One region of the Streptomyces sp. NPDC087428 genome, then DNA from elsewhere that is predicted to be linked to it. Evidence: riboswitches for the same ligand, from Rfam matches in the RefSeq annotation. Region 1 holds a riboswitch; the other holds the start of a gene.
The links. Region 1 has a riboswitch for cyclic di-AMP ahead of ACIO3R_RS14190 (transglycosylase family protein). Riboswitches for the same ligand answer to the same signal wherever they lie in the genome.

Region 1 (4,780 bases):
GTTGACCTTGACGAGCAGGGCGTTGGCCGAGCCCTCCTCGATGCCGCGGGCCAGGCGCTCCGGGTTGGTGACGAAGAGGTCGTCACCGACGATCTGCACCTTGGCGCCGAGCTTGTCGGTGATGACCTTCCAGCCGGCCCAGTCGTCCTCGTACAGCGGGTCCTCGATGGAGACCAGCGGGTACGCGTCGACGAGCTCCTCGTAGTACTCGGTCATCTCGGCGGCCGAGCGGGACTTGCCCTCGAACTCGTACGTGCCGTCCTTGTAGAACTCGGACGCGGCGACGTCGAGCGCGAGCGCGATGTCCTTGCCGGGGACGTAGCCGGCTTCCTTGATGGCCTCAAGGATGAGGTCGAGCGCGGCGCGGTTGGACTCCAGGTTCGGCGCGAAGCCGCCCTCGTCACCGAGACCGGTGGACAGGCCCTTGGTCTTCAGGACCTTCTTCAGCGTGTGGTAGACCTCGGCGCCCCAGCGCAGGGCCTCGGAGAAGGACTCCGCGCCGATCGGGGCGATCATGAACTCCTGGATGTCCACGTTGGAGTCGGCGTGCGACCCACCGTTGAGGATGTTCATCATCGGGACGGGCAGCAGGTGCGCGTTCGGGCCACCGAGGTAGCGGAACAGCGGCAGGTCCGAGGCCTCGGACGCGGCGTGCGCGACGGCGAGCGAGACGCCGAGGATGGCGTTGGCGCCGAGCGAGCCCTTGTTCTCGGTGGCGTCCAGGTCGAACATGGCCTGGTCGATCAGCCGCTGCTCGGTCGCGTCGTAGCCGACGAGCTCCGGGCCGATCTGCTCGATCACGGCGAGGACCGCCTTCTCGACGCCCTTCCCGTGGTAGCGGTTGGGGTCACCGTCGCGAAGCTCAATGGCCTCGAACGCACCGGTGGAGGCTCCGGACGGAACAGCAGCACGGCCGGTGCTGCCGTCGTCGAGGCCAACCTCGACCTCGACCGTGGGGTTGCCCCGGGAGTCGAGGATTTCCCGGGCTACGACGACGTCGATGGACGGCACGAGGCATCTCCTTCTGGGATATGACGCTGGTTGTGCAGGGTCACTTTGGCCTTGCGACAAGAGCCTAACCGGCGCGGCCGTGTCAGTCGGCCGCGCGCCCGTCCCCTGGGACGAAAAAGGACCCAAGAGCGGTCACAGCAGGGCAAACGGCCAGAAATTTACTGGTCAGTAACTACAACAGTTGAACAATCAACACGGAAAGCGGTGAGCCCCGGCCCGGCCGCACGGGGGGAGGTGCGGCCGGGCCGGGGCGGTCAGCGAGGAGAGTGCTGAACTACTTCACCAGGTGGAGCTGCTGGCCCGGGAAGATCATGTCGGCGTCCGTGACGATGTCCTTGTTCAGCTTGAACAGCTGCTCCCAGCCACCCTTGACGTTGTGGTCGGCCGCGATCTGGCTCAGCGAGTCGCCGGTGACGACCTTGTACTCGCCGTCACCCTTCTTGACCTTCTCGCCGGTCGGGGTGGTGACGGTCTTCTTCTGCTCCGCCTCGGGGGCGGTCGAGCGGTCCGAGCGGTTGGTGGCGGGGGCCTCGGTGCGCTCGGCCTTCTTCGGCTCGGCCTGCTGGGCCGGAGCCGACTCCTGCTTCGGAGCGGTCTCGGTCTTGGAGGCGGTGTCGACACCCGGGTCGACACCGTCGTTGCTCAGGTTGCCGGCACCGGCGCAGGCCCAGGCACCCGGTCCCTGCATGGCGAGGAGCTTCTCGGCCACGGCGATCTGCTGGGACTTGCTGGCCAGGTCGGCGCGGGCCGCGTACTGCGTACCGCCGGCGGCGGCCCAGCTGGACTGCGAGAACTGCAGACCGCCGTAGTAGCCGTTGCCGGTGTTGATGGACCAGTTGCCGCCGGACTCGCACTGGGCGACCGCGTCCCACGTGGAGACGGAGGCCGCGGAGGCGCCGGTGGCACCCATCAGCGGCACGGCGATGGCGGCACCGGTCACACCGGCGAGCGTGGCGATACGGACGGCCCTGGACGGACGGCGGTGCTTGTTGCCCTTGCTGTTAAGCAGCATCGAGACTTCTCCTCACCGACGCCTACGAGGTGAGCTGTCGGGTTCGGGCCAAGTGAGTTGCCCGGCCGCACGTCCTAGCGCACGACTTCACCCCAAGCCGGTCCTGATGCGTCTCGCGACGATCCAGCCCGGCACTTACCTGGGTCCCCCGCTCCTGCCTACGGCGCTTTACGCGTCTGTTCCCTTCGACCGACGGCAGGATTCGGCGTGACGATCGACGGGGCCCGCGGTGCGAGCGGTTCTGACCGTAAACACACGCCACCCCGACATTCAAAGAGGGACATACCGGATAAACAGCCCTTACTTGTATCTGAAAAACATACATTTGCGCAGGTCGGAAGGGATGCGGAGGGAGCTCCCGGACAAGATGCGCCAGTTCACACGAAGAGACCCATGTCTCACTTAGTCAAAAGTGGGACATAGGCCTCTTAAGTACCCCGGATTTGAGGCGATTTCAGTTGTTGATCAGACCGCTCCCGCGGCCGCCCTCATCCGGCCTTCACGCCGAGATCGAGGCTCTGGCCAGGAAGGATGAGGTCCGGGTCGGAACCGACCGCCGCCTTGTTGGCCTCGTACAGCCCGGTCCAGCCGCCGGGCAGCTTCTGCGCGTCAGCAATCGCCCAGAGGTTGTCGCCCGGCCGGACGGTGTACGTACCGTCAGCAGCCGGTGCGCCCTTGTCCCGTGCGTCGGCCTCGCCGCGCGAGGCGTGCCGCCCCGCGTCCCGGTCACCGCCGGTCCCCTCCGGGGCCGGCGCGCCGCGGTGCCTGCCGCCCGTCTCCCCGCCCGAGGAGGACCCGCCCGGGGCGTCCGAGGGGCCGGTCGCACCGGAGGAGCCGGATGCCGAGGGCGTGGCGGACGGGGAGGCGGGGGCGTCCGGCGTACGGTCCTTGTCGGCGGTGTCGGCCGTGGCGTCGTCCGACGGGGTCCTCGTCGCGCCCTCGGACGCGTCGTCCGCCGGGTCGGCGCTCTCTGACGGGTCGGCACTCGCGGCCGGATCCGCACTCTCCGACGCGTCGGCGGACGGAGCGTCACCCGGGTCGACGCCCGGCAGCGACCCGTCCGTGGCGAGGCCGGAGATGACGGCGCAGCTGGGCCACGCCTTGGGCCCCTTGTCGCCCAGGACCTTCTCCGCCACGGCGATCTGCTGCGAGCGGCTGGCGAGGTCCGCCCGCGGGGCGTAGGACTCGCCGCCGTAGGACTTCCAGACCTCCTGCGAGAACTGCAGGCCGCCGTAGTAGCCGTTGCTGAGGTCGGCACTCCACATGCCACCGCTCTCGCACTCCGCGACCCGGTCCCAGGTCGAGGCGTCGGCGGCGTGCGCACCGGCCGCGCCGAGCAGCGGGATGGCAATGGCCGAGCCGGTCACGCCTGCGGCGACGATGATCGCGGGTGCCTGCCGAGGGCGACGGTGTCTGCCGTTCGCGGAGCCCATGGGAATGCCTTCCGTGTGACTGACGAGTGACGGGTGAGTCGAACGGTGAACCTAGCGGGACTCGAACGTGTGTCACAAGTCGATGCAGCGGAGATCACGTAAAAGTCACAGAGTTGACAGAGTGTCACCTTCCCCGGGAGCGGACCCACGGGCGGGCCCGGGGGTGAACTCCACCGGAAGCGTCCGCAGTCCACGCATGATGAGCCCGCCACGCCAGCGCAAATCGGCAGGTTCCACCGCGAGTCGCAGGTCCGGAAGGCGTTTCAGCAGCGTGGCGAGGGCTGCCTGGCCCTCCAGCCGGGCGAGCGGTGCGCCCAGGCAGTAATGGATGCCGTGCCCGTAGCCGAGGTGCTGATTGTCACGCCGCGCGAGGTCCAGCGTGTCCGGGTCACCGAAGCGTCCGGGGTCACGGTCGGCGGCCGCGAGCACCACGAGGACGGGGTCCCCCTCGGCGACCCGCTGCCCGCCGACCGTCAGCGCCTCGGTGGCGAACCGCCAGGTCGCCAGCTCCACCGGACCGTCGTACCGCAGCAGTTCCTCGACACCGGTGGCGAGCAGCTCCGTCTCCCCCGCCGCCAGGGACCGCTGGAGCCGCTCGCGCTGCTCCGGGTGGCCCAGCAGGGTGTGGACGCCGTTACCGATCAGATTCACTGTCGTCTCGAAGCCGGCGAACAGGAGGATGAAGGCCATCGCGGCGGCCTCGTTCTCGGTCAGGTGCTCGCCGTCGTCGCTCGCCCGGATCAGTCCCGAGATCAGGTCGTCCCCTGGGTTCTCGCGCTTGCGGTGGATGAGTTCGAGCAGATAGCCGCGCATCTTCTTCACCGAACGGGCCACCCCGCCCCTGGGGCCGCCGCCGTGGCGGATCATCATGCCCGCCCAGTCCCGGAAGTCGTCCTGGTCCTCGCGCGGGACGCCGAGCAGGTCGCAGATCGCGTAGATGGGGAGGGGGAAGGCGAACTCGTGGATGAGGTCCGCCTCCCCCTTCTCGATGAAGGAGTCGATGAGGCGGTCCGTCAGCTCCTGCACGCGCGGCTCGAACTCCGCGATGCGCCGGGGCGTGAACGCCTTCGAGACGAGACGCCGCAGCCGGGTGTGGTCGGGCGGGTCGATGTTCAGCAGATGCGTCATCAGCTCCGCCTTGCGCTCGCCCGGGATGCCCGTCCGTCCCTTGGCGTGCGCCGGCTCGGCGTGGTGCGCCGGGTTCTTGGAGAGCCGGGCGTCGGCGAGGGCCTGCTTGGCGTCCGCGTACCGGGTGACGAGCCAGGCCTCGACCCCGCTGGGCAGCGTCGTGCGGTGCACGGGGCTGTGCTCGCGCAGCCAGGCG
Region 2 (4,780 bases), on a different contig from region 1:
CGCTACGACAACGTCCCGTACGGCACCGCGTTCGAGAAGCTGACCGCCCTCGCCTACCCGGAGGGCCACCCGTACCACCACACCCCGATCGGCTCGATGGCCGACCTGGACGCGGCGACGCTCGAGGACGCGCGGACCTTCTTCCGTACGTACTACGCGCCCAACAACGCGGTGCTCTCGGTCGTCGGCGACATCGACCCCGAGCAGACGCTCGCCTGGATCGAGAAGTACTTCGGCACCATCCCGTCGCACGACGGCAAGCAGCCGCCGCGGGACGGCTCACTGCCCGAGGTCATGGGCGGTGAGCTGCGCGAGGAGGTCCGCGAGGAGGTCCCGGCGCGTGCGCTGATGGCCGCCTACCGGCTGCCGCAGGACGGCACCCGCGCGTGCGACGCCGCGGATCTCGCGCTGACCGTCCTGGGCGGCGGCGAGTCGTCCCGGCTGCACAACCGCCTCGTCCGCCGCGACCGGACGGCCGTCGCGGCCGGATTCGGACTGCTGCGGCTGGCCGGCGCGCCCTCGCTCGGCTGGCTGGACGTCAAGACGTCCGGCGGCGTCGAGGTGGCGCAGATCGAGTCCGCGGTCGACGAGGAGCTCGCCCGGTTCGCCGAGGAGGGCCCCTCGCCCGAGGAGATGGAGCGCGCCCAGGCACAGTTGGAGCGCGAGTGGCTGGACCGGCTCGGTACGGTCGCGGGCCGGGCCGACGAACTGTGCCGGTTCGCCGTGCTGTTCGGTGACCCGCAGCTTGCCCTGACCGCCGTGCACCGGGTGCTCGACGTCACCGCGGAGGAGGTCCGGGCGGCCGCCAGGGCCCAGCTGCGGCCCGACAACCGGGCGGTGCTGGTCTACGAGCCGGTCGAGTCCGCGGAGCCCGCGGAAGACGCCGACGCCGCCAACGACACCGACGCGCACGAAGGAGCGGACAAGTGACCGACGCTGCCGCGACTGGAGTTTCGATGCAGTACCACCCGCAGCCCGCCCCCGGAGAGGCCAGGCCCTGGGCCTTTCCCGCACCCGAGCGCGGCGCCCTGCCCAACGGCCTCACGGTGCTGCGCTGCCACCGCCCCGGCCAGCAGGTCGTGGCCGTCGAGATCTTCCTCGAAGCCCCGCTGGACGCCGAGCCCGAGGGCCTGGACGGGGTGGCCACGATCATGTCGCGCGCCCTGTCGGAGGGCACCGACAAGCGCAGCGCCGAGGAGTTCGCCGCCGAGCTGGAGCGGTGCGGTGCCACCCTGGACGCCCACGCCGACCACCCCGGCGTCCGGGTCTCCCTGGAGGTTCCCGCCTCCCGGCTGGCCAAGGCGCTCGGCCTGGTCGCGGAGGCCCTGCGGGCACCGGCCTTCGCCGACAGCGAGATCGAGCGGCTGGTGAACAACCGGCTCGACGAGATCCCCCACGAGCAGGCGAACCCCGCCCGGCGCGCCGCCAAGCAGCTCTCCAAGGAGCTCTTCCCGGCCACGGCCCGCATGTCGCGCCCGCGCCAGGGCACCGAGAAGACCGTGGAGCGGATCGACTCCGCCGCCGTGCGCGCCTTCTACGACGCCCACGTCCGGCCGTCCACCGCGACCGCCGTGGTCGTCGGCGACCTCACCGGCATCGACCTGGACGCCCTGCTCGCCGACACCATCGGCGACTGGTCGGGCGACACGGCCGAGCCCCGCCCGGTCCCGCCGATCACCGCCGACGACACCGGCCGGGTGGTGATCGTGGACCGCCCCGGAGCGGTCCAGACCCAGCTGCTCCTCGGCCGGATCGGCGCCGACCGGCACGACAGCGTCTGGCCCGCCCAGGTGCTCGGCACGTACTGCCTGGGCGGCACGCTGACCTCCCGCCTGGACCGGGTGCTGCGCGAGGAGAAGGGGTACACCTACGGCGTGCGCGCCTTCGGCCAGGTGCTGCGCTCCTCCGCCGGGGACGCCGCCTCCGGGCCGACGGGCGCCGCGATGCTCGCCATCAGCGGCTCGGTGGACACGGAGTCCACCGGGCCGGCGCTGGAGGACCTGTGGAAGGTGCTGCGGACACTGGCCGCGGAGGGCCTCACGGACGCCGAGCGCGAGACGGCCGTGCAGAACCTCGTGGGCGTCGCACCGCTGAAGTTCGAGACGGCGGCCTCCGTCGCCGCGACCCTCGCGGACCAGGTCGAGCAGCACCTCCCGGACGACTACCAGGCGCAGCTGTACGCGCGCCTCGCGGACACCGGCACGGTGGAGGCGACGGCGGCCGTGGTCAACGCCTTTCCGGGCGACCGGCTGGTCACGGTCCTCGTCGGGGACGCCGCGCAGATCGAGGAGCCCGTGAGGGCTCTCGGCATCGGAGAGGTCTCGGTCGTCACCGGCTGACCGGACGCTCTCCCCGGTAACGGGACAAAAGGAAGGTCCTGGTGGATCGCTGACCGCCGGGGCCTTCCTCTTTTGTCCAGTTTTGCGGGAGAGGTTGCCTGTCTGCCCTGTGGGATGCGCTACAAATCCGCCTGTCCGTTTGGTGTGGGGAAGTGCCCCCGTTTAACGTCGGCCCGGCTGTCCGTCACTCGTATGCCGCATCCGTGACGTACCGGGCAGCCATCGCCGAGTCCCCGTCAGGCGCGAGCCGGGGGAGCCGGGGACCCACGCAGTCCCTGGGGTGAATCGGATGCCCATGCCTCGGTGAGGCCGGGGGATCCGTAGGAGACCTTCCTGCTCCGAACCCGTCAGCTAACCCGGTAGGCGAGAGGGAAGGAAAGGACCAGCCACTTCATGGCGTTCACCCGTGCCACCGGGAAGCACCGTGCCCCGAGCCGTCTGACGCGCTGCGGCGCGAAGGCCGTCGGCATCGCGACCCTGGCCACCACCGGCGTCATCGGCTCCCTGGCCTCCCCGGCCCTCGCCGCCGGCACCGAGACCCCCGACGCCGACGAGACAGGGCTCTCCCAGGTCATCGCCATCGAGGGCGACCTGGCCGACCGGATCGACGCGCAGGCGGACGCGCAGCAGCGCCAGGCCGACGCCGCCGCGAAGGCGAAGGCGAAGGCGGACGCCAGGGCGAAGGCCGAGGCGAAGAAGAAGGCGGACGCCAAGAAGAAGGCCGACGCCAGGGCCAGGGCTGCCGCGAAGGCCGAGGCCGCCGCCAGGGCCGAGGAGGCCCGCGCGAGCGAGGCGCGTGCCGCCCGCTCCGCCGAGCGCGCCCGGCTGGGCACCTTCCAGCTCCCCGTCGCGGGTTCCCACGTGAGCACCGGCTACCAGGCCGGCGGCTCCCTCTGGTCCTCCGGCAGCCACTCCGGCATCGACTTCCACGCCGCGTCCGGCAGCTCCGTCGTCGCCGTCGGCGCCGGTACGGTCGTCGAGGCCGGCTGGGGCGGCGCGTACGGCAACAACATCGTGCTCCGGATGACGGACGGCACGTACACCCAGTACGGCCACCTCTCCTCGATCGGCGTCTCCGTCGGCCAGGGCGTCGGCCAGGGCCAGCGGATCGGCCTCTCCGGCTCCACCGGCAACTCCACCGGACCGCACCTCCACTTCGAGGCCCGGACCACGCCGTCGTACGGCTCCGACATGGACCCGGTCGCCTATCTGCGCGCCCACGGCGTCACCGTCTGACCGACGGCGAAGCACCTCGGTGAAAGGCCCCGGCAGCCCGCCGGGGCCTTCGTCGTACCCAAAAGATATTCATGAATTTCCACCCGGCATCGGAAATGCGAGCGCATTGCAATAGAGTCACAGGACAGGCGTCGATCGGCCGCGTTCCGCGGGGATTAAGACGGAGGTTCGGACATGCGCATTCCGGCGCATTCGGTATGCACGGCAATCCGTGACGACATCGTCTCCGGTGTCTTCGAGCGCGGCAGCCGACTCACCGAGGAGGTGCTCGCACGCCGTTACGGGGTCTCCCGCGTCCCGGTGCGCGAAGCGCTGCGCACCCTGGAGTCCGAGGGCTTCGTGGTCACCCGCAGGCATGCCGGGGCCTGCGTCGCCGAGCCCGACGAGCAGGAGGCCGCCGATCTCCTGGAGGTCCGGATGCTGCTGGAGCCGCTCGGCGCGGCCCGTGCCGCCCAGCGCCGCACCGACGCCCACCTCAAGGTGCTGCGCGGCCTGGTCAGGCTGGGGCAGGAGCGGACCCGCCGGGGCGAGGGCGAGGACCTGCGGTCACTGGGCGGCTGGTTCCACGAGACCCTGGCCCAGGCCTCCGGCAGCCCCGGCCTGATCGCACTGCTCACCCAGCTCCGGCACAAGATCGCCTGGATGTACGCGGTCGACCAGCCGGCCCGCCCCGCCGACTCCTGGGCCGAGCACGGGGCCATCGTGGACGCCGTGGCGCGCGGCGACGCGGAACGCGCGCGGGCGCTGGCCGCCCAGCATGCCGAGCGGGCCACCGCCGCGCACCGGCTGCGCCGTCCCGACCGGCCGGGCGCCGCCGCCATCCCCCGCGCCGGCCGGGTGAGGACTTCGCAACATGTCGTAAACACCCCGAGCGGCCGGCATTAACAAGGGGGCCGTATACAAAGAGCAGGCATTCATTGGGGCTTTGTTCTTGCTGCCCTGAATTCCGATGCGCGGGTCTTTATCGGTGATCCGTCATTCCCGCGCACACGAAAGAGCCGCGACTCCCGGTCGGGGGTGTCGCGGCTCTTTCGCAAGAATTCCGGCGGTCGTGACCGCTGGGTCAGACGGTCTCCGGAAGCTCGTCGAGCCCCTCGGCGACCAGCTTGGACAGACGGTCCAGAGCGGCTTCGGCGTCGTCGGCGTCGGACGCGAGAACGATCTCCTCGCCGCCCTGGGCGCCGAGCCCGAGCACCGCGAGCATG

Region 2: linked by a shared signal. The riboswitch ahead of ACIO3R_RS28750 (M23 family metallopeptidase) and the one ahead of ACIO3R_RS14190 (transglycosylase family protein) in region 1 are both predicted to bind cyclic di-AMP.

What each region holds. Positions count from the first base shown of each region.
Region 1 is NZ_JBIUXR010000006.1:104,842-109,621, forward strand. It holds gene eno (phosphopyruvate hydratase) at 1-1,011, opposite strand, end outside; gene ACIO3R_RS14190 (transglycosylase family protein) at 1,286-2,023, opposite strand; cyclic di-AMP (ydaO/yuaA leader) riboswitch at 2,028-2,199, opposite strand; gene ACIO3R_RS14195 (transglycosylase family protein) at 2,512-3,456, opposite strand; gene ACIO3R_RS14200 (cytochrome P450) at 3,562-4,780, opposite strand, start outside.
Region 2 is NZ_JBIUXR010000014.1:158,279-163,058, reverse strand. It holds gene ACIO3R_RS28760 (M16 family metallopeptidase) at 1-930, shown strand, start outside; gene ACIO3R_RS28755 (M16 family metallopeptidase) at 957-2,339, shown strand; cyclic di-AMP (ydaO/yuaA leader) riboswitch at 2,553-2,720, shown strand; gene ACIO3R_RS28750 (M23 family metallopeptidase) at 2,733-3,575, shown strand; gene ACIO3R_RS28745 (GntR family transcriptional regulator) at 3,750-4,460, shown strand; gene ACIO3R_RS28740 (HPr family phosphocarrier protein) at 4,639-4,780, opposite strand, start outside.